2 regions of the Micromonospora sp. CNB394 genome follow, and region 2 is predicted to be linked to the other one. Evidence: predicted binding sites of a transcription regulator. Region 2 holds the regulator's gene; the other holds the start of a gene.
The links. Region 2 encodes HspR, which represses chaperone genes until heat shock. Its sites were predicted from a motif close to TTGAGTNNNNNNNACTCAA; they were not measured.
Positions count from the first base shown of each region.

Region 1 (14,626 bases), on a different contig from region 2:
GAAGGACATCGCCGCCGGCGCCTGCATGGGTGACGGCGTCCTGTTCGACATCTCCAACCGTGAGGCGCCCCGGGTCATCGAGCGGGTCACCGACGCGGAGAACTTCGCGTTCTGGCACTCGGCCACGTTCAACAACGCCGGCACCAAGGTCGTCTTCACCGACGAGCTGGGCGGCGGCGGCGCGGCCACCTGCAACGAGGTGGTCGGCCCGAACCGCGGCGCGGACGCCATCTACGACATCACCGGCCGCGGTGACGCCCGCAAGATGGAGTTCCGCAGCTACTACAAGATCCCGCGGGCGAACGCGGACACCGAGAACTGCGTGGCCCACAACGGCTCGCTGATCCCCGTACCCGGCCGCGACATCATGGTCCAGGCCTGGTACCAGGGCGGCATCTCGGTGTGGGACTTCACCGACTCGCGCAAGCCCAAGGAGATCGCCTACTGGGAGCGCGGGCCGCTGGACGCCTCGCAGCTGCGTACCGGCGGGTCCTGGTCGGCCTACTGGTACAACGGCCACATCTACTCCAGCGACATCCAGAAGGGACTGGACGTGCTGGAGCTGCGTGACCCGCGTACCTGGCTGGCGAAGTTCCTGCTGGTGCCCGAACTGAACGTGCAGACGCAGGCCGGTTACCTGAGCTGGTGACCCGCTGACCGTCGCCGGGCCCGGTGTTCCCCTCGCGGAGGGCGCCGGGCCCGGTGCGGTACCGCGACGGAACGGACCCGTGCCAGTGACGATCGACGACCGAGCGGTTCGGCGAGCCGGATCTGCCCGCGCTCGCCGACAGGTGCCGGCAGCCGACCGACCGGGAGGGCGGCACCGCCGCGGTCGCGGTCAGTCGCTCATCGGCAGCCGGTAGTCGCGGGAGCCGCCGCCCGCCGTCACCACCCGCACCTCACCGCTGCGCAGTCCGTACGTCACCGACCAGCGGGTGTGCGACTGGCGTACCGCGTTCAGCAACCGCAGCGCCCCGGCCGCGTCGGCCACCCCGCCGGCGCGGTCGAGTTCCTTCGCCAGCGCCCCGTACCTGTGGTCCCGGCGCAGTTCCCGGTCCGGCACTCCCGCCGCCGGCACGTTCGTCAGCGCCTGCCACGGGCCCGGCCGCCGGTCCACTGTGAGCTTGCCGTCGACGAACCCCACCACCGCCGAGACGCCTGTCGCGTCGGCCAGCAGGTAGTGCAGCGGGGGCCCGCCGTCGAAGTCGAGGTTGTAGCGCCGGAACACGGCAACCGCCTCGTCCACAGTGGCGGCCGAGTCGAGCACCAGGCGCAGGATGCGCACCGAGCCCACAGCCGGCAGTCCGGGCACCGGCTCGGCGCGTGCCCCGTCGTCGGCGGCCAGCCCGACCGCGAGACCCCGCTCGTTCATGCCGTCGAACGGCAGCAGGGGCGCGTCCAGCAGCCGCCGGTCCCCCGCCGGGTCTGCGGAAACGCCCAGGTACGAGATGTCGACAAGCGAGATCGAGGCGTAGCCGTCCGGCGGGTCGGTGCGCAGCACCAGCGCGGGGTTCGGCTCCCAGTCGAAGTTGCGGGCGAACAGCGGCCGGTCCCGGTCGCCGAGGGCGGCGAACAGCGAGCAGCCGAACGGGCTCGGGGGTGTCGAGCCGGCCAGTCCGGCGGTCGGGTCGTAGTCGCCGTCGTAGGTCATCTCGTACATCGGCAGATCGTCGATCTTACGGAGGCTGGCCAGGGTCCGCTCGACCTGCCCGGCGTCCTGCCGCGACGCGGTCGGCCCGCCGGGCGCGGCCGGCGGGCCGGACCGGCTGCTCTCCCCGCAGGCCGTGCCGAGCAGGAGCAGCGCGAGCCCGCCGGCGATGAGGGTCCTCCGCATGACAGCGACGCTAGAAGAGGCGACCGCCGATGTCCATCCGGGAGTCGGTCAGCTCCTCCGCAGGTCGGCGAGCGTCGCGGCGGGCAGCGGGCGGATCAGGAATGCGGTCCGGGTCGTCGTCACGGTCCCAGTCTGGTGTGGCCCCGACGGCGGCGCTGGCGGCGATCGGACCTGGCGTTCGGGTACGCGACATTGCGCTTCGAGCGGGCCTCCGCGGGCCGCGTCGGGCGCCGACAATGGGTGGATGGACGTCGACGACTACCGGACGCACTCCCCGTACAGCGATCCCCGCCACCACGCGGCGCTGCTCGACGCCGTGCCGGCCGACCTGCCCATTGTCGCGGCGACCGCCCGCAACGTGATCGTCCACTACCGGGCCGGTGGCGTGGAGCTGCCGGACGCCCGCCGGGCCGAGGCGAACCTGCGCTGGCTGGACCGCATCCTCGACGCCGACCAGTCCCGGTTCCCGCTGCCGCTGACCGCCGGGCGCCCGGCCGCCGAGCGGGTCGGCGGTTGCTGCCGGGACCACACCCTGCTCACCGTCGCGGCGTTGCGCCAGCACGGGATCCCGGCCCGCAGCCGGGTCGGGTTCGCGAGCTACTTCGTCCCCGGGTGGCATCACGACCACGTGCTGACGGAGTGGTGGGACGGCGGGCGCTGGGTGTGGTCCGACCCGGAGCTGGACCCGGCCGACGACCGGCCGTTCGACGGCTACGACATCGACCCGGAGGCGAGGCACTTCGACTCGGCGGCGCGGGTCTGGCTGGCGCACCGGGCGGGGCGCATCGACCCGGACACCTACGGCGTGGACCCGTCGCTGCCGTTCCGGGGCGACTGGTTCGTCCACGACTACGTGCTGCTGGAGCTGGCCCACCGGCAGAAGGACGAGGTGCTGCTCTGGGACGGCTTCGGGGCGATGACCGAGGACCTGACCGACGCCGACCTGCCGCTCGTCGACGAGGTCGCCGCGCTGCTGGTGGCCGCCGACCGCGGCGACGCCGCCGCCGGGCGGGAGCTGGCCCGGCGGTACGTCTCAGACGACCGGTTGCGTCCGGGTGCGACCGTCCACTGCATGGACCCGGTGTCCGGCACGGCCGCCGAGGTCGACCTGCGTCGCTGACCGGGCTCAGCCGGGCAGGGGCGCCTCGTCGCCTCGGGTGCGGCGCGGGTTGACCAGCCGGCGGACCATCGGGGCGGCGTTCCAGCGGGCCGCGCCGACCAGGTCCCGGGCGTGTTCCAGCACCGTGTAGTCGGGCCGCGCCATGCCTTCGGCGATGGCCCGGTCGAGGTCGTTGCCGCACCGGGTGAGCACGCTGTCGAAGTCCCGGCGGACCGGTTCCAGCAGGTCGTAGCCGAAGGACCGGTGCAGCCGGGCGAACAGCGGCTTGTAGAGGCGGGCCCGCTCGTGCAGCCCGGACGAGTACGACATCGGGTTCTTGGGCCGCTGCCTCACGTAGGCGGGCAGCACGTCGGCGAAGGCCCGCCGGACGATCCACTTCTCCTGCCCGTCGCGCAGCTTCACGTCCAGCGGCAGCCGCATGGCCAGTTCGACGACGCTGAGGTCGAGGAACGGCACCCGGGCCTCCACACCGTGCGCCATGCTGGCCCGGTCCACCCGTTGCAGCTCGGTCCGGCACAGGTTGCGGATCTTGTGCAGGAACAGCCGGCGGGACCGCTCCGGCCCGACCCGGCGGTACATCGGGTACCCGCCGAACAGCTCGTCCGAGCCGTCGCCGGTGAGCACCACCCGGACGCCCATCTCGCGCAGCCGCCGGAAGATCGGCACCGAGACGACAGCGTTGATGATGTCGCCGTACTCGGTCAGCTCGGAGATCCGGATCGCCTCGCGGACGTCGGCGAGCCGGATGTCGCGCGGCCGCAGCTCGATCACCTCGTGCGGGACGCCGAGGTCGGCGGCGAGCCGCCGGGCGTACGCGACGTCCGGGCTCTCCGGCACGCCGATGGTGACCGCCACGCAGTCCGGGTGCAGTTCCCGGGCGTGCAGCAGCGCCAGTGAGCTGTCCAGGCCGCCGGAGAGCACCACGCCGACGGTGAGGTCGGTGTCCAGTCGGGCGCGCATGGCGTCGGTGAGGGCGACGCGCACCAGTAGCGCCGCCTCGTCCGGGTCGTCGATCACGGGCAGGCCGTCGCCGAGGGTGAGCAGGTCGACGTGCGGGCCGATCCGGACCGGTCGGCCCGGCTCGACCCAGCCGTGATGCCCGGGCGCCACCTCGCCGATCGGCGCGCCGTGCCCGACCAGCGCCTTGACCTCGGAGGCGAGGTGCAGACAGCCGGGCAGGCGGGACCAGTACAGCGGCTTGACGCCGAGCGGGTCACGGGCCAGGTACGCCCGGCCGGTGTCGCGTTCGACGACCACGAACGCGTACTCGCCGCGCAGCCGGCGTACCGCGTTCCCGCCCCACCGGCGGAAGGCGGCGAGCACCACCTCGGTGTCGCCGGCGGTCGTGAACCGGTGCCCCAGCCGGGTCAGCTCGGCGCGCAGCTCGTGGTGGTTGAAGATCTCGCCGTTGAAGCAGAGCAGGTGCCGCTCGTCCGGCGACATCCACGGCTGGACGGAGCGTTCCCGGTCCACGATCCGCAGCCGCCGTACGCCCGCCAGGAGGCCTTTCTCCTGCCGGGTCTCGGTGACCTCACCACGTGGCGCGAGCGCGGCGAGCATCCGCCGGAAGGTGGCCGGGTCCGCGTCGGGGCCGATGCTCAGCGCGATGCCGCACACCTGTCACACCCCCATCTCGGTCTCGTACGCCCGCCGGTAACGGCGGCGGGCGGCCGGGGCGAGGCACACGTGCCAGGCCTGGCCCTCGTCGACCACGTTCACCTCGCCGGCGTCCTGGCGGGCCAGCAGCAGCCCGGCGAGCACCGGGCGGGCGCCGAACCGGTCGTACCACTCCAGCTCGACGTCGGCGGCCCAGCCGAGGCAGTGCCCGCTGGGCACCATGGCGGCGTACCCGAGGCGGCGCAGCCGGTACTGGTGCTCGGCGCTGCGGGCCAGGCTGGTCACCCACAGCGGCGGCGTGCCGTCCGGCGCGACGGCCGTGAACTCCCGGGCCAGGTCGTTGAGGAACGCGATCATCTCGCGGCGGGCCCGGCGGAACAGCAGCCCGGCGGTACGCGGGGTGGCGGCCGGGCGCAGCCGCCGCCGCACCGCCCGCAGTCCGCGCCCTACCACTGTGGCAGGCTGTTCCTGGTAGCGGAACTCGATCAGGCCGCGACGGCGCAGCCACTCCAGGTCGACCAGTTCGGTGCTGGCCCTGACCTGGTCGTCGGTGAGGAACGTCGGGCTGTCCCGCCACCAGAGGACATCGACGCGGGAGAGCAGGTAGATCCGGACCAGCGCGGTGAGGTCCTGCGCCGAGCTGCGCGCGTTGGGCTGGTAGCGGGCCATCTCCAGCAGCAGCGTCTCCCGGGCCCCGATCAGGCCCTGCGGCGTGGCGTCGAGGACGGCGGCGATGGCCGGTTCGCGCAGCCGCTGGTCGAGCAGCACCTGGCGGGCGGTGACCGACGGCGCGTCGGCGAGCGCGCCCACCTCGACCAGGAGTTCCGCCACCGCCGCGCGGTATGCGGACAGGTCCGGCTCGGCACCGGCCCGGGGACCGGCGGCGGGCACCCGCCGCGCGGGGGCGGTGGACGTGACGGCGGGACCGGGCTGGCGACCGGGGCTGCGGCTGGGCACTCGCATGGTCTCCGTCCCCTCTCGGTCAGGACACGGCGTGATTGGGCCTGCACACAGCGTAATGAGCCGGGCGTCCGCAATCGTCCCATCTCCCCCGATGTGCCCGATCAGGTGGCGGACGGCGATGCCAGCGCCTGCACCTCCTCGTATCCGGGCGCTGCCGGCAGGCCCGCGTCGCGCCCGGCGCCGATCGCGTCGGTCAGGTGCAGCGCCGCCCCGAGGGCCGCCCGGAACAGCAGCGAGCCGGTGCTGACCCGGGCCACCCCGAGCCGTCCGAGGGCGGCGAGGTCCGGCCCGCCCGGCCGGTACAGCACGTTGAGCGGCAACCCCACCTCGGCGGCGAGCACGCCGACCAGGTCGTCGGGCGCGCCCGGCACGAACAGCCCGTCGGCGCCCGCGGCCCGGAACAGCGCCGCCCGCCGCAGCGCCTCGTCCAGCGGCGACGGCACACCCAGCCACCAGGCGTCGGTGCGGGCGTTGACGAAGACCTGCGGTACCGCGGCGCGGACCGCCGCGACCACGGCGGCGACGTGCTCCGCCGGGGCCAGGCGACCGTCCGGGCGGCCGTCCTCCAGGTTCACGCCGGCCACGCCGAGCGCGGCCAGCTCGCCGGCGTAAGCCGCCACCTCCGCCGGATCGTCGTGGAAGCCGTCCTCGACGTCCACCGTCAGCAGCGCCGGCAGGTTTCGCAGCCGGTACGCCAGCTCCAGCGTCTCGGCGCGGGTGGCGCGGACCGCGTCCGGCCGGCCGGCGGCAGCAGCCACGCCCAGGCTCGTCGTGCCGATCGCCGGATGGCCCCGGGCGGCGAGCGCCGCGGCGGAGGCGTGGTCCCAGGCGTTCGGCAGCAGCAGCGGGTCGCCGGGCCGGTGCAGCTCCCGGAACACGCGGTACCGGTCGGTCATCGCAGGGATCGTCGGTGACTCCATCGCCCCACCGTAGGGCGCTGACAGTTCGGTCCGGACCGAACGATCCGGCCGGGCACACCCGGCGGTCCGGGCGAGCGGGACCGGTGCCGCGGGGCGCGGGCAGGTCAGGCGCGGGCAGGTCAGGCGCGGGCGGGACCGCTGCCGCGGGACGCGGGCGGGGCCAGCAGCGCCGGGTCGAGCCCGAGCGTCTCGGCCAGCGCGTCCCGCCCCGCCGGGGTGACCCGGATCGCCCGGCCGGTGCCGCGCACGGTCCAGCCGAGGTCGAGGAAGCGCCCGCACAGTGCCGCCCCGACCGCACCCGCCAGGTGCGGACGGCGTTCGGTCCAGTCCAGGCAGTCGCGGACCAGGGGCCGCCGGGTGGCGCGCAGCGGCTCGACGGGTACGCCGAGACCGGCCAGCCAGGTCACGCCGGTGCCGGTCAGCGCGAGGCCGCCGGAGCGGTCGAGCACGCCACGCGTGAGCAGGGCGTCGTGCAGCAGCACGCCGAGGCGCCCGGCCAGGTGGTCGTAGCAGGTGCGGGCGTACGCCAGGGCGGCGCCTTCGGACGCGGCGCGCAACGTGCGGGGCGGGGTGGCCGGGGTCGGCGCCCGTGCGGCCAGCTCCTCGACGAGCTGGGCGACGCCCGGGTCGGCGAGGCGGACGTACCGGTGACGGCCCTGCCGCTCCTCGGCGAGCAGGCCGCCGGCCACCAGCCGGGTGAGGTGGTCGCTGGCGGTGGACGCGGCGACCCCGGCGGCGCGGGCCAGCTCGCCTGCGGTCCAGGCGCGGCCGTCGAGCAGGGCGAGGCAGAAGCCGGCCCGGGTGGGGTCGGCGAGCAGCGCGGCGAACCCGGCGAGGCCGCGGCCGTCGGCGCCAGTGGTCATCGGCCCATGCTGGCACGGGCACGGTTCGGGCCGCGCCGAAGAGTCCGCGGTGTGGACGTTCCCGGCGGACACGACGCCACGGATCGGGCTGGTGGCGCACGGCGGCGCGTCGCCAGCGGTGACCGCGGAGTCCGCCTACCCGCGCTTCCACCGCTCACGACCGCGGAGCCGTCCCCGTGTGGGCCGCCCCGGCTCAGCCGCCGGTACGGGGAGAGGCGGTGGTCAGCTCGCTGACCGTGCGGGTGTCGCCGTCGTAGCTGCGCGCCGCCACGAACGCACCGGCCGGCGGGTGCGCCCCGGCGACCGCCCGGGCCCGGCGCCGGTCCGCCGCACCGAACCGCAACGCCAGGCTCAGGTGCGGCACCCATCGGCCGGGCTGGTGCCACGAGTGCCCGCCGGACGCCTCGGCGAGCACGTCCCAGACCGCGCCGTGCAGCGCGACGAGCTGCGGTGCCGGGCGGACCAGCCACACCAGTGGCGCGCTGCCGTCGAGCACCGCCACCCGGCCCAGCCGCACCGGCAGCGGCAGCGCCGCGTCGCAGAGGTCGGCCAGGCGCTGCTCGGCGCCGGGCGGGAAATCCTCCACCGAGGCGAGCGTCAGGTGCGGCCGGTTCGTCGGGTGCGTGTTGCGGGCCAGGCTGGGCAGCCCGGCGGCGGCGAGCCGGTGCCAGGCGGCGCGAACCGCCGCTTCCAGTTCGGGCGAGCAGAGCAGTTCGACCGTCCGCACGTGATCAGGCTAGTCGCCGGCGACCGCGCGCGACGCCCCGTACGTCAGAGCCAGCCGGCGTCGCGCGCCCGCCGGACCGCCGCCAGCGCGGGATCGACGTGACGCGCCCCGGAGTGCACCGGCGGATCACGTCGGCCAGCGCGCCGCCGGGGGCACCCTCGGCGAGGAACCCCGCACCCCGGCGGTGAGCGCCGGGCGGAGTTGGGCGGGCCGGCCGTGTCCGGTGAGGATCACCGGGGCGCAGCCGGGCAGCGCCCGGGTCAGCTCGGCGGCGACCTCGCCGCCGCCGGGCGGCGGCAGTGGGCCGACCGGCGCGCGCTGGCGGCGCAGCTCGCCGGGCGGCCGTGTGGGGCGGGCTGGCGGTCGTGGCGAAGACCGCGTGCACCGACCTCGCCGGGGCGCTGGTGGGTGTGGGCTGGCTCGTCCATGCGGCCTGGGACGCCTGGTACCACCGCACCGGCACGGTGGCGCCGCGCGGGTACGCGCTGTTCGACGTCGGAGTGGGCCTCACCACGCTGCTGGCCGTCCTGTGCCGGTGATCCGGCGGGGGCACGGGCCGCGCCGGATCACCCGGACGGGACGGCACGCAGGTGGCGCGGCGAACGTTTGCCCCGGTCGCCGCGACCGCCGCGCGGCGGTGATGAAAAACTTGTCGCATGACCGCCGCACCGACCCCGACCGACCCCGCCGTTCCCGCCGACGCCGAGGAGGCCATCGCGTTCGCCGACCTCGGGCTGCGCACCGAGTTGCTGGGCGCGCTGTCCGCGCTCGGTTACGAGGAACCGACCCCGATCCAGCGGGAGGCCATCCCCCCGTTGCTGGCCGGGCAGGATCTCCTGGGCCAGGCGGCGACCGGTACGGGCAAGACCGCCGCGTTCGCGCTGCCGCTGTTGCAGCGGATGCCGGTGGGGCGGGTCGAGGGCGACCCGGTGTCGCTGGTGCTGGTGCCGACGCGGGAGCTGGCGGTGCAGGTCTCCGAGGCGTTCCACCGCTACGGCAAGGACCTGGGGGCGAGGGTGCTGCCGATCTACGGCGGGCAGCCGATCGGCCGGCAGCTACGCGCCCTCGACCACGGGGTGGACGTGGTGGTGGCGACGCCGGGCCGGGCCCTCGATCACATCGCCCGGGGCACGCTGCGGCTCGGCGCGCTGGCCACGGTCGTGCTGGACGAGGCGGACGAGATGCTCGACATGGGCTTCGCCGAGGACATCGAGGCGATCCTGGAGCACGCCCCGGCCGGCCGGCAGACGGTGCTGTTCTCGGCCACCATGCCGGCCCGCATCGACGGGCTGGCCCGGCAGCACCTGACCGACCCGGTCCGCATCCGGATCGAGCGGGAGCGGCCGGTCGCCGGGGAGGCCCCCCGGGTGCGGCAGAGCGCGTACATCGTGGCCCGGGGCCACAAGCCGGCCGCGCTGGGCCGGGTGCTGGACGTGGAGTCGCCCACCGCGGCGATCGTGTTCTGCCGCAGCCGGGAGGAGGTGGACCGGCTCACCGAGACGATGAACGGCCGGGGCTACCGGGCCGAGGCGCTGCACGGCGGGATGAGCCAGGAGCAGCGGGACCGGGTGATGGGCCGGCTGCGGTCCGGAACGGCGGACCTGCTCGTGGCCACCGACGTGGCGGCCCGAGGGCTGGACGTCGAGCAGCTCACCCACGTGGTCAACTACGACGTACCGTCCGCCCCGGAGTCGTACGTGCACCGCATCGGCCGGGTGGGCCGGGCCGGCCGGGAGGGCGTGGCGATCACGCTCGCCGAGCCGCGTGAGCACCGGATGCTCAAGACCATCGAGCGGGTCACCGGGCAGCGGATCGCCATCGACAAGATTCCCACGGTGGCGGACATGCGTACCCGGCGACTGGAGCTGACCCAGGGCGCGCTGCGGGAGAGCCTGCTGGAGGACGACCTCGACCCGTACCGGGCGATCGTGGAGTCGCTCACCGACGAGTTCGACCTGGTCGAGGTGGCGCTGGCGGCGGTGAAGCTGGCGCACGAGGCGACGTCGCCGGGCTCGGACGACGAGGAGGAGATCCCGCAGGTTCCGGTCCGCGGCCCGCGCGAGGGCCGGCCGGAGACCGGCGGGCGGGGCGAGCGCCGCGGCCCGGGCCGGCCGCGTACCGGCGGCACCACCCAGGTCTTCATCGGGCTGGGCCGCCGGGCCGGGGTTCGGCCGCAGGACCTGGTCGGCGCGATCACCGGGGAGACCCGGATCAGTGGCCGGGACATCGGCTCGATCGAGATCGCCGACCGGTTCTCGCTGGTCGAGGTGCCGCAGGCGGTGGCCGACGAGATCATCGCGGGGCTGCGCGGCACCACCATCAAGGGGCGCAAGGCCACGGTACGCCGGGACCGGGACGGCGACGGGCCGGGCGAGCGCCGCGACCGGGGCTACGAGCGGCGCGACCGCCGCTGAGCCCGGCGTCCCCGGCGGGCGGACGCGACGAGAGCCCCGGCCACCACGCGTACGGTGGCCGGGGCGACGGTCGTCAGGCCGCGGCGAGCGCCGGGCCGTCCAGCGACTCCGTGCCGATCTCGGCCGGGCGCAGCGCCAGCGCGAGCACGTCCGCCACGTCGGACAGGGTGTGCACGGTCAGCGCCTCCCGCACCTGCGCCGGCAGGTCGTCCAGGTCCGGCTCGTTGCGCTTCGGGATGATCACCTCGGTGAGACCGGCCCGGCGGGCGGCGAGCAGCTTCTGCTTCACCCCGCCGATCGGCAGCACCCGGCCGGAGAGCGTCACCTCGCCGGTCATCCCGAACTCGGGCCGCACCGGCCGCCCGGTGACCAGGGACGCCAGCGCGGTCACCATGGTGATGCCGGCGCTCGGGCCGTCCTTGGGCACCGCGCCCGCCGGGACGTGCAGGTGGATCCGCCGCCCGGCCAGCGCGTTCGGGTCCAGCCCGTGGCGCCGTCCGTTCGACCGCAGGTACGACCACGCGATGTGCGCGGACTCCTTCATCACGTCGCCGAGCTGGCCGGTGAGCGTCAGCCCCGGCTCGCCCTCCATCGTGGTGGCCTCGATGAACAGCACGTCGCCGCCGGCGCCGGTGACGGCCAGGCCGGTCGCCACGCCGGGCACGGCGGTGCGTTCGGCCGACTCCGGGGTGAACTTCGGCCGGCCCAGGTAGCGGGCCAGGTTGCCGGCGTCGACGTGCACCGGCGCGGAGTCCGTGGCGAGCGCGACGGCGACCTTGCGCAGGATCTTCGCGAGGGCCCGTTCGAGCTGCCGGACGCCGGCCTCCCGGGTGTACTCGCCCGCGATCAGTGCCAGCGCCTCGTCGGCGACCGTGACCTCGTCGGTGGTCAGCCCGGCCCGTTCCCGTTGCCGGGGCAGCAGGTGGTTCCGGGCGATGGCGACCTTCTCGTCCTCGGTGTAGCCGTCCAGCGCGACCAGCTCCATCCGGTCCAGCAGCGGGCCGGGGATCGCCTCGACCACGTTGGCGGTGGCGAGGAACAGCACGTCGGACAGGTCGAGGTCGACCTCCAGGTAGTGGTCGCGGAACGTGTGGTTCTGCGCCGGGTCGAGCACCTCCAGCAGGGCCGCCGCCGGATCGCCGGAGTAGCCGACGGCCAGCTTGTCGACCTCGTCGAGCAGCACGACCGGGTTCATCGAGCCGGCCTCGCGCAGCGCCCGCACGATCCGGCCGGGCAGCGCGCCGACGTAGGTGCGCCGGTGGCCCCGGATCTCCGCCTCGTCCCGGACGCCGCCGAGGGAGACGCGGACGAAGGTGCGGCCCAGCGCCCGGGCCACCGACTCGCCGAGGCTGGTCTTGCCGACACCGGGCGGACCGGCCAGGGCCAGCACCGCGCCGGAGCCGCGGCCGCCGACCACGCCGAGGTTGCGCTCCGAGCGCCGGTTGCGCACCGCGAGGTACTCCAGGATGCGGTCCTTCACGTCGGCCAGGCCGGCGTGGTCGGCGTCGAGCACGGCACGGGCCGCGGCCAGGTCCGTGTCGTCCTGGGTACGCGTGTTCCACGGCATCTCCAGGATGGTGTCCAGCCAGGTACGGATCCAGCCTGCCTCGGGTGAGGCGTCACTGGCCCGCTCCAGCTTGCCGACCTCGCGCAGCGCCGCCTCGCGGACCTTCTCCGGCAGGTCGGCGGACTCGACCCGGGAGCGGTAGTCGGCGGAGCCGTCCGGCTCGTCCTCGCCCAGTTCCTTGCGGATCGCGGCGAGCTGCTGGCGGAGCAGGAACTCCCGCTGGGACTTCTCCAGCCCCTCGCGGACGTCGCTGTTGATCTGCTCGGTGACCTCCTGCTCGGCGAGGTGTTCCTTCACCCAGCCGACGAGCAGTTCCAGCCGGGCGGTGACGTCCGGCGCGGCGAGCAGTTCGGTCTTCTGCGTCAGGCTGAGCCAGGGCGCGTAACCGGCCGAGTCGGCCAGCTCGGACAGGTCGGTCATCCGCTCCATCGCGTCGATCACCTGCCAGGCGCCGCGCTGCTGGAGCACTGATGTCATGAGCGCGCGGTATTCGCGGGCGAGTTCCCGGGCACGGCCCGCCGGGGCGGGCTCGTCGAGTGCGGTCGCCTCGACCCAGAGCGCGGCGCCGGGTCCGGGCACGCCGGAGCCGATGCGGGCGCGGGTCAGACCGCGGATGACCGCCGCCGGTTCGCCGCTGGGCAGCCGGCCCACCTTCTCGATCGTGGCGACCACGCCGACGGAGCCGTACTCGCCGTCGATGCGGGGTACGGCCAGGAGTTGCTTGTCGCCGGTGGCGCGCGCCGCGTCGACGGCGGCCTGGGTGGTCGGGTCGAGGGTCACCGGAATGACCATCCCGGGCAGCAGGACGGCGTCGGTCAGGGGAAGTACCGGAAGAGTTGCCATCGAGCACCTGCCATCACGTTGGTTGAGCGTGCTTGGCTCAAGTAACAAACCGTGCCCCTTGTTCCGGGTTGTGAGCCACACCACTGCGAGGCGGTGCGTTCCCGCGCTCGCGGCCCAATGACGGCACCCTTTACCACGGACCCGCCGAATGGAAACAGTCGGCTATTCTTGCGGAATTACCGCATGGTAGGTCAAACTCTTAGCCACACCCCGCCCGACACAGGGAGTAATGGCGATGGCAAGGAAAGTAATCACTGTTCTGACCGACGACCTCGACGGCGGAAAGGCCGATCGGACCGTCGAGTTCAGCCTGGACGGCGTGGCGTACACGATCGACGTCTCCGACGAGAACGCGGGCGTCCTGCGCAAGGCGCTGGATCCCTACATCAACGCTGGCAGGCGAATGGGCCGGGGAGCGGCAGAGGCCCCCCGCGGCGCCCGCCGCACCACCCGGCCGAGCACCTCGGGAATGGACCGCGAGCAGAACCGCGCCATCCGGGAATGGGCCGCCAAGAACGGGTTCGAGATTTCCGAGCGCGGACGCATCCCCGTGTCGGTCGTCGAGGCGTACAAGAACCGCTGACCGCCGCCGGTTCACCGTCGGGCATCCCGGGGTCACGCTGAGAAATCGGCGTGGCCCCGATCGGCTTTCCACGGCCGGCGATTTCCATCCCGCCGGCTACCGCCGCCCGAGATTTCTTTCGGGACCACCTCCCACCGTGCCCCGTACGCGGGAACGGCAGCAGCCGCCCGGAGGAGCCCTCCGGACGGCCGCTACCGTTCGCCCGCTCAGTTGACGCGGATGCGCACCACGTCGATGGCGGGGGTCTGGTTCGCCCGCTCCATCATCGGGATGCGGTGCGAGCCGTCACCGGCCCAGACCGCGCACTGCGCCACGCCCGACTGCGCCAGACCCGGGATCTGGATCAGCACGTCGTCCGGCTGCTCGCTGCCCCGCCCGTCCTCGGTGGCGACGAAGAAGGCCGGCACGTCCTGCGGGTTCGGGGGCTGCCGGGTGCTGCCGAGCATCCGGCAGGCGGTGTGGAAGTGGCCGCGCACCAGGCCCTCCCCGTTGAGCAGCGAGCTCTCCAGGTAGTAGCCCCCCTGGCCGGCGGCGAGGAAGCGGTCCCGCACCAGGTTCTTGGTGGTGACCCGGAGCGTGAACGGCTGGTTGCGCCGCACCTGGTCCGGGAACTGCGTGATCAGCAGCGACGGGTTGTTCGCCGCGGCGCCCACCTCACCGAACGCGGTGCTCACGCACCGGTTGCCGTTCTGGAAGCCGTCGTGGGCCTCGAGCCGGCTGTCGGAGCAGTCGTTGGCGAGCACGTCCAGACCGTTGCCGCCGTCGTTGTCCTGACCACCGCCGTTGTCGTTCCCGTCGCCATTCTGGCCGCCGTCGTTCCCGCCATTGTTCTCGCCGTTGTCGCCGCCGTTCTGAGGGATGTCGGTCACCGCGCACTGGGCGAGTTGGTCCAGCCCCTCCGGGCGCTGCGCGACCCGGCCGATGGCAGTGGCGATCCGGTTGAGCGTGGCGGTCCGCTTGTCCGCCAACGGACGCAGGATCGCATTGTTGATGAACTCGCCGCCGTTGCGGCCGTCGGCCGCGAGCCGGCGGTTCGCCTCGGCGATCTGACTCTCCAGCAGCGCCAGGTTGCGGTCCACCTCGGCCCGGGCCCGGTCGGGCACCTGCGGCAGCCGGCCGCGGACGTCCGGGCAGGCCACGGTCGGGGTGCCGGCGCCGGCACCGCCCGCGTTCGT
Region 1 covers NZ_KB895825.1:443,807-458,432, reverse strand. Annotated here, with positions in the region: gene C569_RS0101950 (LVIVD repeat-containing protein) at 1-649, shown strand, start outside; gene C569_RS0101945 (carcinine hydrolase/isopenicillin-N N-acyltransferase family protein) at 839-1,834, opposite strand; gene C569_RS0101940 (transglutaminase domain-containing protein) at 2,079-2,954, shown strand; gene C569_RS0101935 (asparagine synthetase B) at 2,961-4,571, opposite strand; gene C569_RS0101930 (hypothetical protein) at 4,575-5,534, opposite strand; gene C569_RS0101925 (isocitrate lyase/phosphoenolpyruvate mutase family protein) at 5,636-6,430, opposite strand; gene C569_RS0101920 (helix-turn-helix transcriptional regulator) at 6,574-7,317, opposite strand; gene C569_RS0101915 (2'-5' RNA ligase family protein) at 7,511-8,044, opposite strand; gene C569_RS31950 (hypothetical protein) at 8,410-8,583, shown strand; gene C569_RS0101905 (DEAD/DEAH box helicase) at 8,701-10,458, shown strand; gene lon (endopeptidase La) at 10,532-12,868, opposite strand; gene C569_RS0101895 (Lsr2 family protein) at 13,104-13,451, shown strand; gene C569_RS0101890 (hypothetical protein) at 13,658-14,626, opposite strand, start outside.
Region 1: the regulator HspR is predicted to act here: its motif matches at 12,891-12,909, upstream of lon (endopeptidase La).

Region 2 (14,626 bases):
CGCCATCAGGACGACGCCGACCGCGCCGTACGCGAGGGTGACCAGCAGGTCGGTGACGAGATTCTGCACAGGTGACTCCAGAATGAGGGACGGGAGGGGCTACTTGCCGGAACCGGGGCCGCCGCCCCGGACCGTGCTGCCTCGGCCCCAGCCCCAGCTGTTGCCGACGACGCTGTGGTACCGGGGGTAGGCGGTGGTCATCTTCTCCAGCAGGATCACCGAGCCGACGGCGAGCGGGAGGATCACCACCGAGTCGTCGTCGTAGCGCAGGTACACGCCGCTGCCGTCGACGTACTGGTCGGCCGGCTTCCAGGCGTCGGTGATCTGCTTGGACACCTCACTCGGCGCCTTGTTCGAGGTGTACGCGACCGCGTTCGAGCCGATGTCCCGCGTGGAGGCGCGAGAGAAGGTGTCCTCCACGTAGCCCCGGGGCGAGAAGTTGCCGTAGAAGATCGTGAAGGCGGCGATGAGCGCGCCGATGAGAGCGACCGCCACGCCCACCACGAACCACCGTCGGTACGTCACAGCTCCTCCACCACGGTCTCGGTCAGGACCAGCTCGTTCGTCTGCGGGTAGGCGTGCCAGGTGCGCCAGGCGAGCGCGCCGTCCGGTGGACCGGGCCGGACGGAGAGCGCGGTGACCGCGTCCTCGTCGCCGGGGAAGACCCCGATCAGCGCGTACGGGTCGTCCGCCAGTTCGGCGCGCAGCGCCGCGACCCGGGCGCGCAGGCCGTCGCCGTCGGGCCGGAGCACAGTCGCGAGGAACCGGTAGCCGGCTCTCTCGTCGTGCAGCGTGCCCGGCAGGTGCGGCGGGCGGCCGGGCAGGCAGGCGACCGTCTCGGTGAGCGTGCCGAGCACCACCTGGTGGGAGGCGCCGAGCAGGCGCAGCCGCAGCCGCGGCAGCCCGGGCAGGTCGATGTCGCGTACGGCCAGTGCCGGCATCTCCGGGCCGCCCAGGGCCAGGCTCAGGTCGGCGGCGCTGGTGTCGACGTAGGGCGCGTGCAGGGAGACGAGCACCTCAGCGCACCGTCTCCGGGCCGCCCTGCGGGTAGATCATCACCTCGGCGCGGCGTAGCTCCTCGCCGACGTTGACCTCCCAGCCGGCCTCCCCGTACGCCTCGAACGACAGCCGTGCGCCGCCGGGCGCCTGGTAGTCGTGGTAGCGCATGGTGCCGTTCGGGTCGAGGCCGGTGCCCTCGGTGGCGGTGTAGCGGGCCTGGCCCGACTCGTCCCAGTTGTAGCGGCGGCCGGCCATCTCCAGCGTCGGGGCGCCCGGCGTCACGGTGGCCCCCGGCTCGCTGGTCCAGAGCACCATCTCCAGGTCCGGGTCGGTCTCGACGGAGAGCCAGCGCTTCACCCCGCCCGCGTCGTCGAGCAGGTGCTCCGCCCAGCTCCATCCGCCCTCGACCAGGTGCACCGAGCCGCGCACGGTGTACGGCACCGTGCGGATCTCGACGATGTCACCGGGCTTGAGCGCGCGCGGGTCACCGCGCAGCGAGTCGGTGTCCCGGTCCCGGAACGGGTCACCCGGTGCCGCCTTCGTCTTGGAACTGGACGCCGTCCGCGACTTCCGCACCGCGATGACGGCGATCACCACACCCGCCACCCCGACCAGACAGCCCAGCGTGGTCACCACGTACGCCAACGAACCGTTCACGACCGCCTCCCCAACGTGCTCGGCGGGAACGGTAACAACCGCACGCACCCCTGATGAAGACCTGTTCGCTGAGTGTGCGCTCAGCTACTTTGGGCACCGGCGAGCCGGTCGGCGGCGTATTCGCCCAGCGTGGTGCGCCCCATCAGGCAACCGGAGAACGTGGTGAACTCGCCGTCGTCGCCGCGCAGCCGGGCCCAGGCGTCCCGCCCGGCCGCCGGGTCGACGGCCTCCAGCAACGTCGCCGCGTACGCCCGGCCGGCCGGTGAACCCCTGCGGAGCAACCTGTCGATCCGCTTGCGGGCCGCCTCCGGGTGCTCCCGCAACCCCTGTTCCAACGTCCGGTACGCCTCGGTCACGGGCAGGATCTGCCCCGCCAGCCCCACCCCGCCGAAGGCGAGGGTGTCCGCGCCGTCGAGTTTCCGCGCCGCCTCGTCGAGTTCCCGTTCCCAGCTCCCGCTCATGCCCCACTATGTGCCCACCCCACCACCCCCGCACTCCCCGTAAGGAAGGGCCCCCTATTAACGCCTCCGGTAGAGGAAGGGCCCCTTGTTAACAACCCGCGAGGCGCACGCACCGGCGGCACGCGGCCAGCGGTGGGGACGGCGAAGGCCCGACCAGGACGGCCGGGCCTTCACACGGGTGGCGGGTCAGGCGGCGGTGACCGCCAGGGACTCCTTGGAGTCGGACAGGTCGACGCGGACCGTGTCGCCGTCGCGGATCACCCCGGCCAGCAGCGCCTTGGCGAGCTGGTCGCCGATCGCCGACTGCACCAGCCGGCGCAGCGGGCGGGCACCGTAGATCGGGTCGTACCCGTGCTCGGCGATCCAGGTGCGTGCGGCGTCGCTGACGTCCAGTGCCAACCGGCGGTCCGCAAGACGGGTTCGCATCCGGTCGAGCTGGATGTCCACGATCGACCGCAGGTCCTCGCCCCGGAGCGCGGCGAACACCACGATGTCGTCGAGTCGGTTGAGGAACTCCGGCTTGAAGTGCGACCGGACCACCGCGAGCACACCCTCCCGGCGCTCGTTCTCGGTGAGCGTCAGGTCGCTGATCACCGACGAACCGAGGTTCGAGGTGAGGATCAGGATCGCGTTGCGGAAGTCGACGGTACGGCCCTGCCCGTCGGTGAGCCGACCGTCGTCGAGCACCTGGAGCAGCACGTCGAAGACGTCCGGGTGGGCCTTCTCCACCTCGTCCAGCAGGATCACCGAGTACGGCCGGCGGCGTACCGCCTCGGTGAGCTGGCCGCCCTCGGAGTAGCCGACGTACCCGGGCGGGGCACCGACCAGGCGGGCCACCGAGTGCTTCTCGCCGTACTCGCTCATGTCGATGCGGACCATGGCCCGCTCGTCGTCGAAGAGGAACTCGGCGAGCGCCTTGGCCAGCTCGGTCTTGCCGACGCCGGTCGGGCCGAGGAACAGGAAGCTGCCGGTCGGGCGGTCCGGATCGGCGATGCCGGCGCGGGCGCGCCGGACCGCATCGGAGACCGAGGTGACCGCCTCGGACTGGCCGACCACCCGGGAACCCAGCGTCTCCTCCATCCGGAGCAGCTTGGCGGTCTCGCCTTCGAGCAGCCGCCCGGCGGGAATGCCGGTCCAGGAGGCGACCACGGCGGCGATGTCGTCCGCGCCGACCTCCTCCTTGAGCATCGCGCCGTCGGCCTGGAGCCGGGCCAGTTCCTCCTCGGCCTGCTTCAGCTCGGTCCGCAGCGCGGGGATCCGGCCGTACCGCAGCTCGGCGGCTCGTTCCAGCTCGCCGTCGCGCTCGGCCCGCTCGGCCTCGCCGCCGAGGCGCTCCAGCTCCTCCTTGGCGGTGGAGAGCTTGGTGATGTGGCTCTTCTCGGTCTGCCAGCGCTCGGAGAGCGCGGTGAGCTGCTCACGCTTGTCGGCCAGCTCCTTGCGCAGCCGTTCCAGACGCTCGGCGGACGCGGCGTCCGGCTCCTTGGCGAGCGCCATCTCCTCGATCTCCAGCCGGCGTACCGCCCGCTCGATCTCGTCCACCTCGACCGGCCGCGAGTCGATCTCCATGCGCAGCCGGGACGCGGACTCGTCGACCAGGTCGATGGCCTTGTCCGGCAGGAACCGGTCGGTGATGTACCGGTCGGAGAGCGCCGCGGCGGCCACCAGTGCGGCGTCGGTGATCCGTACGCCGTGGTGCACCTCGTAGCGCTCCTTGAGGCCGCGCAGGATGCCGATGGTGTCCTCGATCGTCGGCTCGCCGACCAGCACCGGCTGGAAGCGGCGCTCCAGGGCTGGGTCCTTCTCGATGTGCTCGCGGTACTCGTCGAGCGTGGTCGCGCCGACCATTCGCAGCTCGCCGCGCGCCAGCATCGGCTTGAGCATGTTGCCGGCGTCCATCGAGCCCTCGCCCTTGCCCGCGCCGACCACCGTGTGCAGCTCGTCGAGGAACGTGATGACCTGGCCGTCGGAGTTCTTGATCTCCTCCAGCACGGACTTCAGCCGCTCCTCGAACTGGCCGCGGTAGGACGCGCCGGCCACCATCGCGCCGAGGTCGAGCGAGACCAGCTTCTTGTCCCGCAGCGACTCCGGCACGTCGCCGGCCACGATCCGCTGGGCCAGGCCCTCCACGATCGCCGTCTTGCCGACGCCCGGCTCGCCGATCAGCACCGGGTTGTTCTTCGTACGCCGGGACAGCACCTGGATCACCCGGCGGATTTCCGAGTCCCGGCCGATCACCGGGTCGATCTTGCCGTCGCGGGCGCTGGCGGTGAGGTCGACGCCGTACTTGGTCAGGGCCTGGTAGGTCTGCTCCGGGTCGGCCGTGGTGACCCGGCGGTCCCCGCCCCGGACGGTCGGGAACGCGGCGACCAGGTTCTCCTCGGTGGCGCCGGAGTTCTTCAGCGCGACCGAGACCGCGCCGCCGACCCGGGCCAGCCCGGCCAGCAGGTGCTCGGTCGAGGTGTACTCGTCGCCCAGCGGCCGCGCGATCTGCTCGGCGGCGCCGATGGCGTTGACGAATTCGCGGGCCAGCGTCGGCTCGGCGATGCTCGACCCACGGGCGGCGGGCAGGGCGTCGACCGAGCGCTGGGCGGCGCGGCGCAGCTCGGCGGGGTCGGCCCCGACGGCGCGCAGCAGGCCCGCGGCGGTCGAGCCCTCGGTGTCCAGCAGTGACAGCAGCAGGTGCCAGGGCTCCACGGTGGCGTGACCGCGCTGGTTCGCCAGCGCGACGGCACCGGTGATGGCTTCGCGGCTCTTGGTGGTGAGACGTTCCGTGTTCATGGGCTCCCCCGGATCGGCGTGTCCACTGGACATGACACAACCAGGGTTGAGTCTATTCCGCTCAACTCCACCCCTGTGACCTGAGTCACAGGGCCCATTCGTACCAAGATCTCAGCGCCGTGGAAGGCGCGCGAGGCAAGGGGTCTCGTGGTCGGCGCGCAGCACGCAACGCCGACCGCCGTCCAGCTTGCGGTCGCAGAACACCCAATGGCGTACGGCCTGGTCGTCCTCGGCCGAGACGGTGATCCCGCCCAGCTCCACCACCGCGAGGAACGCCAACGAGCGCCCGGCCGTGCGACCGAGCATCTTCGCCCGGGCCAGGTCGGCCGCGCGCACCGGCAGATGGATCACGTACCGCACGGTCACGACCGACCGGCCAGGTCGCGCATCGACGGCGCCTGACGCGACTGCCACTCGCGCAACGCGTGCTTGATCCGGGCCGTCTCGTCCCGGCTTCGAGCGATTTCGGCGTACGCGGCGGCGAGGTCCCCGGCGACGCGATCGAGGAACGCGGCGACCTCGGCCGGGTCCAGCCCTCGACGGCGCGTCGCGAAACGGTGGCCCCGCACCTGCCAGGGCCGGAGCGGGAGGTACGAGGTGGCGCGGTAGGCGCCGCCCGGCGCGGAGTTGGGCGGTTCCGCGTTCCGCTGCTTCGGACGTATTCGCAGGAGATTGCGCACGGCACTGCCCCTTCTCGTCGAGGACGGAGGTCGGGACGAGCCACGGGGGTGCCCGCCCCGACCCCGGGAAGCTCCAGGTGCCATCCGGGAGCGTTCGTCAGCAACCTACAATCGGTACCGGTTGTAGGTCAACGACCAACCCACAATTGCTTGAGGTTGGAGGTGGATGCATGGTCGAATGGGCGTGCCATCCGGGGAGTGTGTATGCCCAAACAGCAGTACCAAGTGCTCGCAGACGAACTGAAGAGCAAGATCGATTCGGGAGAGTGGCCACCCGGCACCAAGCTGCCGAGCCGCGCCCAACTGTGCAAGGACTACGGCGTCTCCGACACCGTAGTGGGCAAGGCGATGATGATCCTGCGTGCGACCGGCCTCACCGAGACGCTCGAAGGCGTCGGCGTGTTCGTGGCCGAAAGGACCTAGAAGGCCGTCCGAGCTGCACGATCAACCTTTCCTTCAGCCCTGGAGGCAGTACGTGCAGCGCCGGAGTAGCCTCACCGGCGTGCGAGTACGTGTCGAACAGACCGCCCTGCCCGGGATCGGCGTACGTCATGATCTGATGACGGAGTCCGGCCGCCGGCTCGGCGTGGTCTCCCACCGCAACGGCCGTCGCGACCTGGTTCTCTACGACCCGGACGATCCCGACTCCTGCCAGGCCGACATCCCCCTGACCGACGACGAGGCGGAGGCGCTCGCCGACATCCTCGGCGCGTCGCTGATGCTCAGCCAGCTTTCCGGCCTGCGTGAGCAGGCCGCCGGGCTGCTGACCGAGCAGATCGCCATCCCGGCCGGCACGAAGTACGTGAACAGGCGGCTGGGCGACACCGGGGCACGCACCCGCACCGGGGCCTCCATCGTGGCCGTGCTGCGGCGGGGCGAGGTGAATGTCTCACCCGGTCCCAGCTTCCGCTTCGCCGCCGGTGACGTGGTGGTCGTGGTCGGCACCCGCCAGGGACTCGACGGGGTGAGCGCCATCCTGGCCGAGACCGATCCGGACGGCTGAGGCGCATGCACGAAACCACGACTCTGCTCGTCGAGGTCGGAGCACTGCTGCTCCTGCTGGGGCTGCTCGGCCGACTCAGCCGGCGGTTCGGCATCTCACCCATCCCGCTCTACCTGCTCGCCGGCCTCGCCTTCGGGCACGGCGGCCTGCTGCCGCTCAACGCCAGCGAGGAGTTCTTCGCCGTCGGTGCCGAGATCGGCGTGATCCTGCTGCTGGTCATGCTCGGCCTCGAATACAGCGCGAACGAGTTGGTGGGCAACCTCCGTTCGGCCGCGCCGGCCGGCCTGATCGATGCCGTGTTCAACGCGCTGCCCGGCTTCGCCTTCGCGCTGCTGCTGGGTTGGGGCTGGGTGGCGGCCGTGGTGCTCGCGGGTGTCACCTGGGTGTCGTCGTCCGGTGTGATCGCCAAGGTGCTCAACGATCTGGGCCGGGTCGGTAACCGGGAGACCCCGGTGATCCTCTCCGTCCTGGTGATCGAGGACCTGGCGATGGCCCTCTACCTGCCGCTGGTCACCGCACTGCTCGCCGGCGCCGGCCTGCTCAAGGGTGGGATCTCGCTGGCCGCCGCGGTGCTCACCGTGGTCGTCGTGCTGGCGGTGGCGATCCGGTACGGGCACCTGATCTCGACGGCGCTCTCCGCCAAGGACCCGGAGGCGCTCCTGCTCGGGGTGCTCGGCCTGACCCTGCTGATCGCCGGAATCGCGGCCAAGCTCCAGGTCTCCGCCGCGGTCGGCGCGTTCCTGGTCGGCATCGCGCTGTCCGGGCCGGTGGCGCACCACGCCACCGAACTGCTCTCCCCGCTGCGGGATCTCTTCGCCGCGGTCTTCTTCGTGTTCTTCGGGCTGGTGACCAATCCGATGGACATGCCGCCGGTGCTGCTGCCCGCGCTCCTGCTCGCCGTGTTCTCCATGACGACGAAGGTGGCCACCGGCTACCTGGCCGCCCGTCGGGCCGGGATCGCCGAGCCTGGTCGCTGGCGGGCCGGCCTGGCGCTGACCCCGCGCGGCGAGTTCTCCATCGTCATCGCCGGACTGGCCGTGGCAGCCACCTATCCGGTGAACCCGAAGCTGGCGGCGCTCGCCACGGCGTACGTGTTGATCACGGTGGTGACCGGGCCGCTGCTCGCCCGCCTGCCCGACACCCCGTGGTTCAAGCAGTGGCTACGCACCCGCGCCGCCGCCGCCCGTGCGGTCTCGCCGTTGCCCGCGCCGACCGGCGACTGACCGGGCGCCGGGCCGGATCCGCCGCAGGGCAGATCCGGCCCGGCGTTGTCAAATTGATCCCGGGAAGGTCTACCACTGCTCCGTCCAACCGCGTTAACGTTTCGGCCCAGCAGCCAGGGTCCGCGGGTGGCCTGCGCCCCCGCCAGCGCAAGCGGAAGGTCGGCCGGTGAGCGTGCAGGAAGAGACGTTCCACGGCTTCGCCAACCCCGTCGACCCCTCGCCCGCCGAGCTTCGGGCGTGGGCCTATCAGCCGGATTCCGTGCCGCTGACCTCGATGCCACCGGACTGGGATCTGCTGGTCGCCGGTGACCACCTGGTGCAGACGTTGTTCGACCTGGCCATGGATCAGGGTTGCCCGGCGCGGCGGTTCACGCTGCACTGCCTCTACATCTATGCCGCCGACGGCATCCGGACGAACTTCCGCGCCCATCCCAAGCGCCGGTTCCGCAAACTGGTCGAACAGGCCGAGAAGTCCGGCGACGAACTGATGCGCAACTGGGCGCACAACAGCCGGGTACTGCTCGCCCGGCCGGATCTGTTCGTCTACCGGGACTGGTGCGAGGGCGGCCTGGTCCGGGAGAACCGCCGCCTCTGACGCCTCGACCGCCTCGCCACCCCGGATGGCGAACGGGCCGGGATCCCCCGTGGATCCCGGCCCGCACGTCGGCGGATCGTCAGGTCGACCCGCCCTGCTTCCGGCGCCGTTCGTCGTCCCGTGCCCGGTCCACACCGTGGTCCGTCTGGTCGGCGAAGCGCCCTTCCTTGACCTTGTCGCTGAAGCGTCCCTCGGTGACCCGGTCGAACCGCTCGCGCACGTTCTCAGCCACTTTCTCCAGCCGTTCCTCCGCGCGCTCAGCCACCTTCTTCGCCGGTTCCGTCATGACTCCCCCCGCCAGCCCGGAATCCGCTTTGGGGGCTTTTGCCCCTACGTAAGAGCCTAGTTGACAGCGCTCTGCCGTACGCCGCTTTCCCCTGACCCGGCCCGCGAACCGGCGAAGGCCGGCGCGGCCCCGGGGGAGCGGGGCGCGCGCCGGCCTTCAGGCACCAGGTCAGCGGTCGGGCGTACGGCGTGGACGCCAGACGACGAGCGCGGTGGACGTGCGGTTGGTGGGCACGAGGTCGCCGCGGGGGAAGCCGCCGAGCGACTCCAGCTCGGCGATCCGCCGGTACGCGGCATCCAGCTCCGCCTCCAGCCGGGCGACGCGCTGCTGCGCCTCTTCGAGCAGCCGCTCCAACCCGATGATCCGCTTCACCCCGGCCAGGTTGATCCCGTCGTCCTGGCTGAGCCGCTGCACCTCGCGGAGCAGCACCACGTCCCGGACGCTGTAGCGGCGACCTCCGCCGGACGCCCGGCCGGCCTGCACCAGGCCCAGCCGGTCGTACTGGCGCAGCGTCTGCGGGTGCATCCCCGCCATCCGCGCGGCCACCGAGATCATCAAAACCTTGGCCTCGTAGGCCGGGTCACCCGAGCTGACGTACTCCTCCGACATGCCCGCTCACCTCCGCTGCCGCCGTCAACTGAATCGACGTACCCGCGCGTCGAGATGTTCCCGCGCGGCGGGCGGAGTCTGCGCCGCGAAGGTCTCCAGCGCCGCCCGCGCCTCGTCCGAGACCTTCGCCGGGACCACCACGTCGAGCGTGACCAGCAGGTCACCGGCGCGGCCGTCCTTGCGTACGACGCCCTTGCCGCGGGCGCGCAGCACCCGCCCACTGGGCGTACCCGGTGGCACCCGCAGGGTCACCGTCCCGTCCAGGGTCGGTACACGCAGGTCCGTGCCGAGAACCGCCTCGGCGTACGTGACCGGGACGCTCAGGGTCAGGTCGTCCCCGGTGCGCCCGAACAGCTCGTCCGGGCGGACCTTCACCTGCACGAACAGGTCGCCCGCCGGGCCGCCCCGCTCGCCGGGCTCACCCCGGCCGGCCAGGCGGATCCGCTGCCCGTCGGCCACCCCGGCCGGGAAGCGGACGTGCAGGGTGCGGGTCTTGGTGACCCCGCCGGTGCCGTGGCACTCCGGGCACTTCTCCTCGACGACCGTGCCGACGCCCTGACAGTTGCGGCACGGCTCGGAGAAGCTGAACGACCCCTGGTTACGGGTGGTCACCCCGGCGCCGTGGCAGACCGGGCAGGCCACCGGCTGGGTGCCGGGCTTCGCGCCGTTGCCGTGGCAGGTGTCGCAGACCCCGGGCGCGCGCAGCGTCAGCGGCAGCGTGACGCCGTGAACCGCGTCGGTGAAGTCGAGCGCCACCTCGGTCTCGACGTCCCGGCCGCGGGCCGGGCCGCGCGGACGCGCCGGACCGCCGCCGCCACCGCCGCCGGAGAAGATCGAGCTGAACAGGTCGGTGAAACCGCCGCCGCCGCTGAACCGGCTGTCGCCGCCGCCGGCACCGCCGCCGAACAGGTCGGAGACGTCGAACGGCATGCCGCCCGGCTGGCCCGCGCCGCGGGCGTTGCGCCGGAAGGCGCCGGAGCCGAACAGCGAGCGCATCTCGTCGTACTCGCGGCGCTTCTTCTCGTCACCGAGCACCGCGTACGCCTCGGAGACGGTCTTGAACCGCTCCTCGGCACCGGTGTCGCCGGGGTTGTGGTCCGGGTGCGACTCCCGGGCCAACCTGCGATACGCCTTCTTGATCTCGTCCGAGGAGGCGGACTTGTCCACGCCCAACGCGGCGTAGTAGTCCTTCTCGATCCAGTCCTTGGAACTCACCGGTCCACCCCCTTCCACGGGTCGAACCCCGGTCGTCCCGCCCGCCCGGTGCGGGCGGGCGGGACGTCACGGGTCGGCACTACTCCGGGTCCGCGACCGCGACCATGGCGGGCCGCAGCAGCCGCTCGCCGAGCTGGTAACCGCGGCGCATGACCTGGACGCAGGTCGGTTCCGTCACGTCGGCGGAGGTCTGGTGCGCCACCGCCTCGTGCCGGGTCGGGTCGAACGGGTCGCCCGTCTCGCCGAACGCGGTCAGGCCGAACTTGGCGAGCGCGCCGGTGAGCTGCTCGGCCACGCTGCCGAACGGACCCACCAGGTCGCCGTGCTCGCGGGCCCGGTCCAGGTCGTCGAGGATCGGCAGCAGCGCGGTGAGCACCGCCCCGGTGGCCTGCTCCTGCACCAGGTTGCGGTCCCGGTCGACGCGCTTGCGGTAGTTGGCGTACTCCGCGGTCACCCGCTGGAGGTCGCGGGTGCGCTCCTCCAGGTCGGTGCGGAGCGACTCCGTCTCGGCGCCGGCCGGCGCGTCCGTACCGTTCGGCTCGGCGGGCGAGTCGACCACGGCCGGACCGCTGACCTCGGCCTCGCCGCCGATCTCGTCGACCACGACCTCGGCCTCCTCGACCAGCCCTTCGGCGGGCGCGTCGGCGGCCGCGTCGGCCGCCGAGGCGTCGTTCGCCGGCTGCTCGGTCACCTTGCCGAGCTTGCGCTTGTCGCGGATGACGACCCGGGGTTCGTCGCCGGTGTCCTTGCCGGCGCCCGGCGCCGACCCGGTGGCACCCGGGTCGGCCGCTCGTGGCTTGTCCGTCATGCGGTTACCTCATCCCTCTGCCGTGCGAGTCGTGTCCGGGACCGGATGTCACTTCTTCTTGTCCTCGTCCACGATCTCCGCGTCGACCACGTCGTCGTCGCCACCGGCCTTCGGGCCACCGGCCGCACCCGCACCGGCACCCGGCCCGGCCGCACCCGGTGCGGTCTGCTCGCCCTCCTGCTGCTGGGCGTAGAGCAGCGAGCCCGCCTGCTGGGAGACCTGCGCCAGCTTCTCGTGCGCGGACTTGATCTTCTCGATGTCCTGCCCGCCGAGGGCGCTGCGCAGCTCGCCGAGCGCCTCGTTGAGCTGGTCGCGGTTCTCGCCGGGCAGCTTGTCGCCGCTCTCGGCGAGGAACTTCTCGGTCTGCCACTGGAGCGCCTCGGCCACGTTGCGGGTCTCGGCCTCCTCACGGCGGCGCTTGTCCTCGTCGGCGTGCTCCTCGGCGTCCCGGCGCATCCGCTCGATGTCGTCCTTCGGCAGCGAGGAGCCGCCGGTGATCGTCATCTTCTGCTCCTTGCCGGTGCCCAGGTCCTTGGCGTGCACGTTCACGATGCCGTTGGCGTCGATGTCGAACGTGACCTCGATCTGCGGCACGCCGCGCGGGGCCGGCGGGAGACCGGTCAGCTCGAAGGTGCCGAGCTTCTTGTTGTAGGCGGCGATGTCCCGCTCGCCCTGGAACACCTGGATCAGCACCGACGGCTGGTTGTCGTCGGCGGTGGTGAACACCTCGGAGCGCTTGGTCGGGATGGTGGTGTTGCGCTCGATGAGCTTGGTGAAGATGCCGCCCTTGGTCTCGATGCCCAGGCTCAGCGGGGTCACGTCGAGCAGCAGGACGTCCTTGACCTCGCCCTTGAGCACACCGGCCTGGAGCGCGGCACCGACGGCGACGACCTCGTCCGGGTTGACGCCCTTGTTCGGGTCGCGGCCGGTGAGCTGCTTGACCAGGTCGGTCACGGCCGGCATCCGGGTCGAGCCGCCGACCAGGATGACGTGGTCGACGTCGGAGATCTTGATGCCGGCGTCCTTGACGGCCTGCTCGAACGGGCCCTTGCAGCGGTCCAGCAGGTCCTGCGTCATGCGCTGGAACTCGGCCCGGCTGAGCGTCACGTCCAGGTGCAGCGGACCGGCCGAGCCGGCGGTGATGTAGGGCAGGTTGATGTTGCTGGTGGTGGCGGCGGACAGCTCGATCTTCGCCTTCTCGGCCGCTTCCTTGAGCCGCTGCATTGCCATCTTGTCCTGCGAGAGGTCGATGCCGTGCTCGCCGCGGAACGTCTTCACCAGGTGGTCGATGATGCGCTGGTCCCAGTCGTCACCACCGAGCTGGTTGTCACCGCTGGTGGACTTGACCTCCACCACGCCCTCGGCCAGCTCAAGCAGCGACACGTCGAAGGTGCCGCCACCGAGGTCGAAGACCAGGACGGTCTGCTCCTTGGAGCCCTTGTCCAGGCCGTACGCCAGGGCCGCCGCGGTCGGCTCGTTCACGATCCGCAGCACGTTGAAGCCGGCGATCTCACCGGCCTCCTTGGTGGCCTGGCGCTGCCCGTCGTTGAAGTAGGCCGGGACGGTGATCACCGCGTCGGTGATCTGCTCGCCCAGGTACGCCTCGGCGTCCCGCTTGAGCTTCATCAGCGTGCGCGCCGAGATCTCCTGCGGGGTGTACTTCTTGCCGTCGATGTCGACGGTCCAGTTGGTGCCGACCTCACGCTTGACCGACCGGATGGTCCGGTCGGGGTTGGTCACCGCCTGGCGCTTGGCGACCTCACCGACGAGCACCTCGCCGTTGCGGGCGAACGCGACGATCGAGGGAGTCGTACGCGAGCCCTCGGCGTTGGCGATGACGGTGGGCTCACCGCCCTCGAGAACGCTGACGCAGGAGTTCGTCGTGCCGAGGTCGATGCCGACCGCACGTGCCATGTTCGCTTCCTCGCTTCGTAACGGGTGAGCAGGTCAGACGGCCTGCCCGGCGGGCCGCCCGGAAGCGACCGCACCACAAGTTGAGTGAACTTGACTCAATAGTGCCACGCGATCGCCAATCCGCAAGTCGGGGTTGAGCCGACCCGGCGCAACCCGACCGTTACTGCCGTCCGGTTGTCTTACCTTGCGTCGGTCGGGCACGCTTTAGCGGTGACGACGCATGGCGATTCCGCCACCCGTGCCGGCGCGCCCGCCGTCGCAGCCCGCACCGGAGCCACCACGGGCGACGACCAGCCTGCTCACGCCGCCGACGGCCTGCCCGCCGCGCTCACCGCCCTGCGCGCGGCGATCGAAGCGGCCCGCTTCCCGCTCGCCCTGCCCTCGACCGAGCCGGCCCGGCACGCCGCCACGAGCCTCACCGACCAGCTCGACGACTACCTGCTGCCCCGGCTGGCCCGGCTCGACGCCCCGCTCCTGGTGGTCGTCGGCGGCTCCACCGGCGCCGGCAAGTCGACGCTCGTCAACAGCCTGGTCCAGGCGCGGGTCAGCGCGGCGGGCGTGCTCCGCCCCACCACCCGATCCCCGGTGCTGGTGTGCAGCCCGGCCGACGCGGCCTGGTTCCGGCAGGGCGAGCTGCTGCCCGGCCTGACCCGGACCACCGAGCCCAGCGAGCAGCCGGGCACCCTGCACCTGGTCACCGCGCCGGCACTGCCGCCCGGCCTGGCCTTCCTCGACGCGCCCGACATCGACTCGGTGGTCGACGCGAACCGGGCGCTCGCCGGTCAGCTGCTCGCCGCCGCCGACCTCTGGCTGTTCGTCACCACCGCCGCCCGCTACGCCGACGCCGTCCCCTGGGAGCTGCTGCGCAGCGCCCGCGCCCGCGGCACCGCCGTGGCGATGGTGCTGGACCGGGTACCCCCGGAAGCGGCCGACGAGGTCGCCGCCCACCTGTCCGAGATGCTCGCCGAGCAGGAGCTGGGCGCCTCGCCGCTGTTCGTGCTGCCGGAGACCTGGGTGGACGGGCAGGGGCTGCTGCCGGACCGGATCACCGCGCCGCTGAGCGACTGGTTCGCCCGGCTCGCCGCCGACGCCGAGGCCCGCGCCGCCGTGGTCCGGCAGACGCTCGACGGCGCGCTGGCCGCGCTGCACCCGGTCGTGGAGGAGCTGGCCGAGGCCGCCGACGAGCAGGTCACCGCCGCCGACGCGCTGGACGAGCGGGTCCAGGCCGCGTACCGGAGCGCGGAGCGCAGCGTCGACCAGGGGCTCCGCGACGGCCGGCTGCTGCGCGGCGAGGTGCTGGCCCGCTGGCAGGAGTTCATCGGCACCGGCGACTTCTTCCGCGGGCTGGAGGCCCGCATCGGGCGGCTGCGCGACCGGGTGGTCGCGGCGGTCACCGGG
Region 2 covers NZ_KB895829.1:117,900-132,525, forward strand. Annotated here, with positions in the region: gene C569_RS0109270 (DUF350 domain-containing protein) at 1-69, opposite strand, end outside; gene C569_RS0109275 (DUF4247 domain-containing protein) at 100-525, opposite strand; gene C569_RS0109280 (DUF2617 family protein) at 522-1,016, opposite strand; gene C569_RS0109285 (DUF4178 domain-containing protein) at 1,018-1,656, opposite strand; gene C569_RS0109290 (hypothetical protein) at 1,737-2,117, opposite strand; gene clpB (ATP-dependent chaperone ClpB) at 2,304-4,895, opposite strand; gene C569_RS0109300 (hypothetical protein) at 5,007-5,261, opposite strand; gene C569_RS0109305 (DivIVA domain-containing protein) at 5,258-5,575, opposite strand; gene C569_RS0109310 (winged helix-turn-helix domain-containing protein) at 5,780-5,998, shown strand; gene C569_RS0109315 (cation:proton antiporter regulatory subunit) at 6,078-6,578, shown strand; gene C569_RS0109320 (cation:proton antiporter) at 6,584-7,801, shown strand; gene C569_RS0109325 (hypothetical protein) at 7,968-8,396, shown strand; gene C569_RS0109330 (hypothetical protein) at 8,476-8,682, opposite strand; gene C569_RS0109340 (heat shock protein transcriptional repressor HspR) at 8,851-9,291, opposite strand; gene dnaJ (molecular chaperone DnaJ) at 9,316-10,506, opposite strand; gene grpE (nucleotide exchange factor GrpE) at 10,586-11,314, opposite strand; gene dnaK (molecular chaperone DnaK) at 11,363-13,228, opposite strand; gene C569_RS0109360 (ABC transporter) at 13,439-14,626, shown strand, end outside.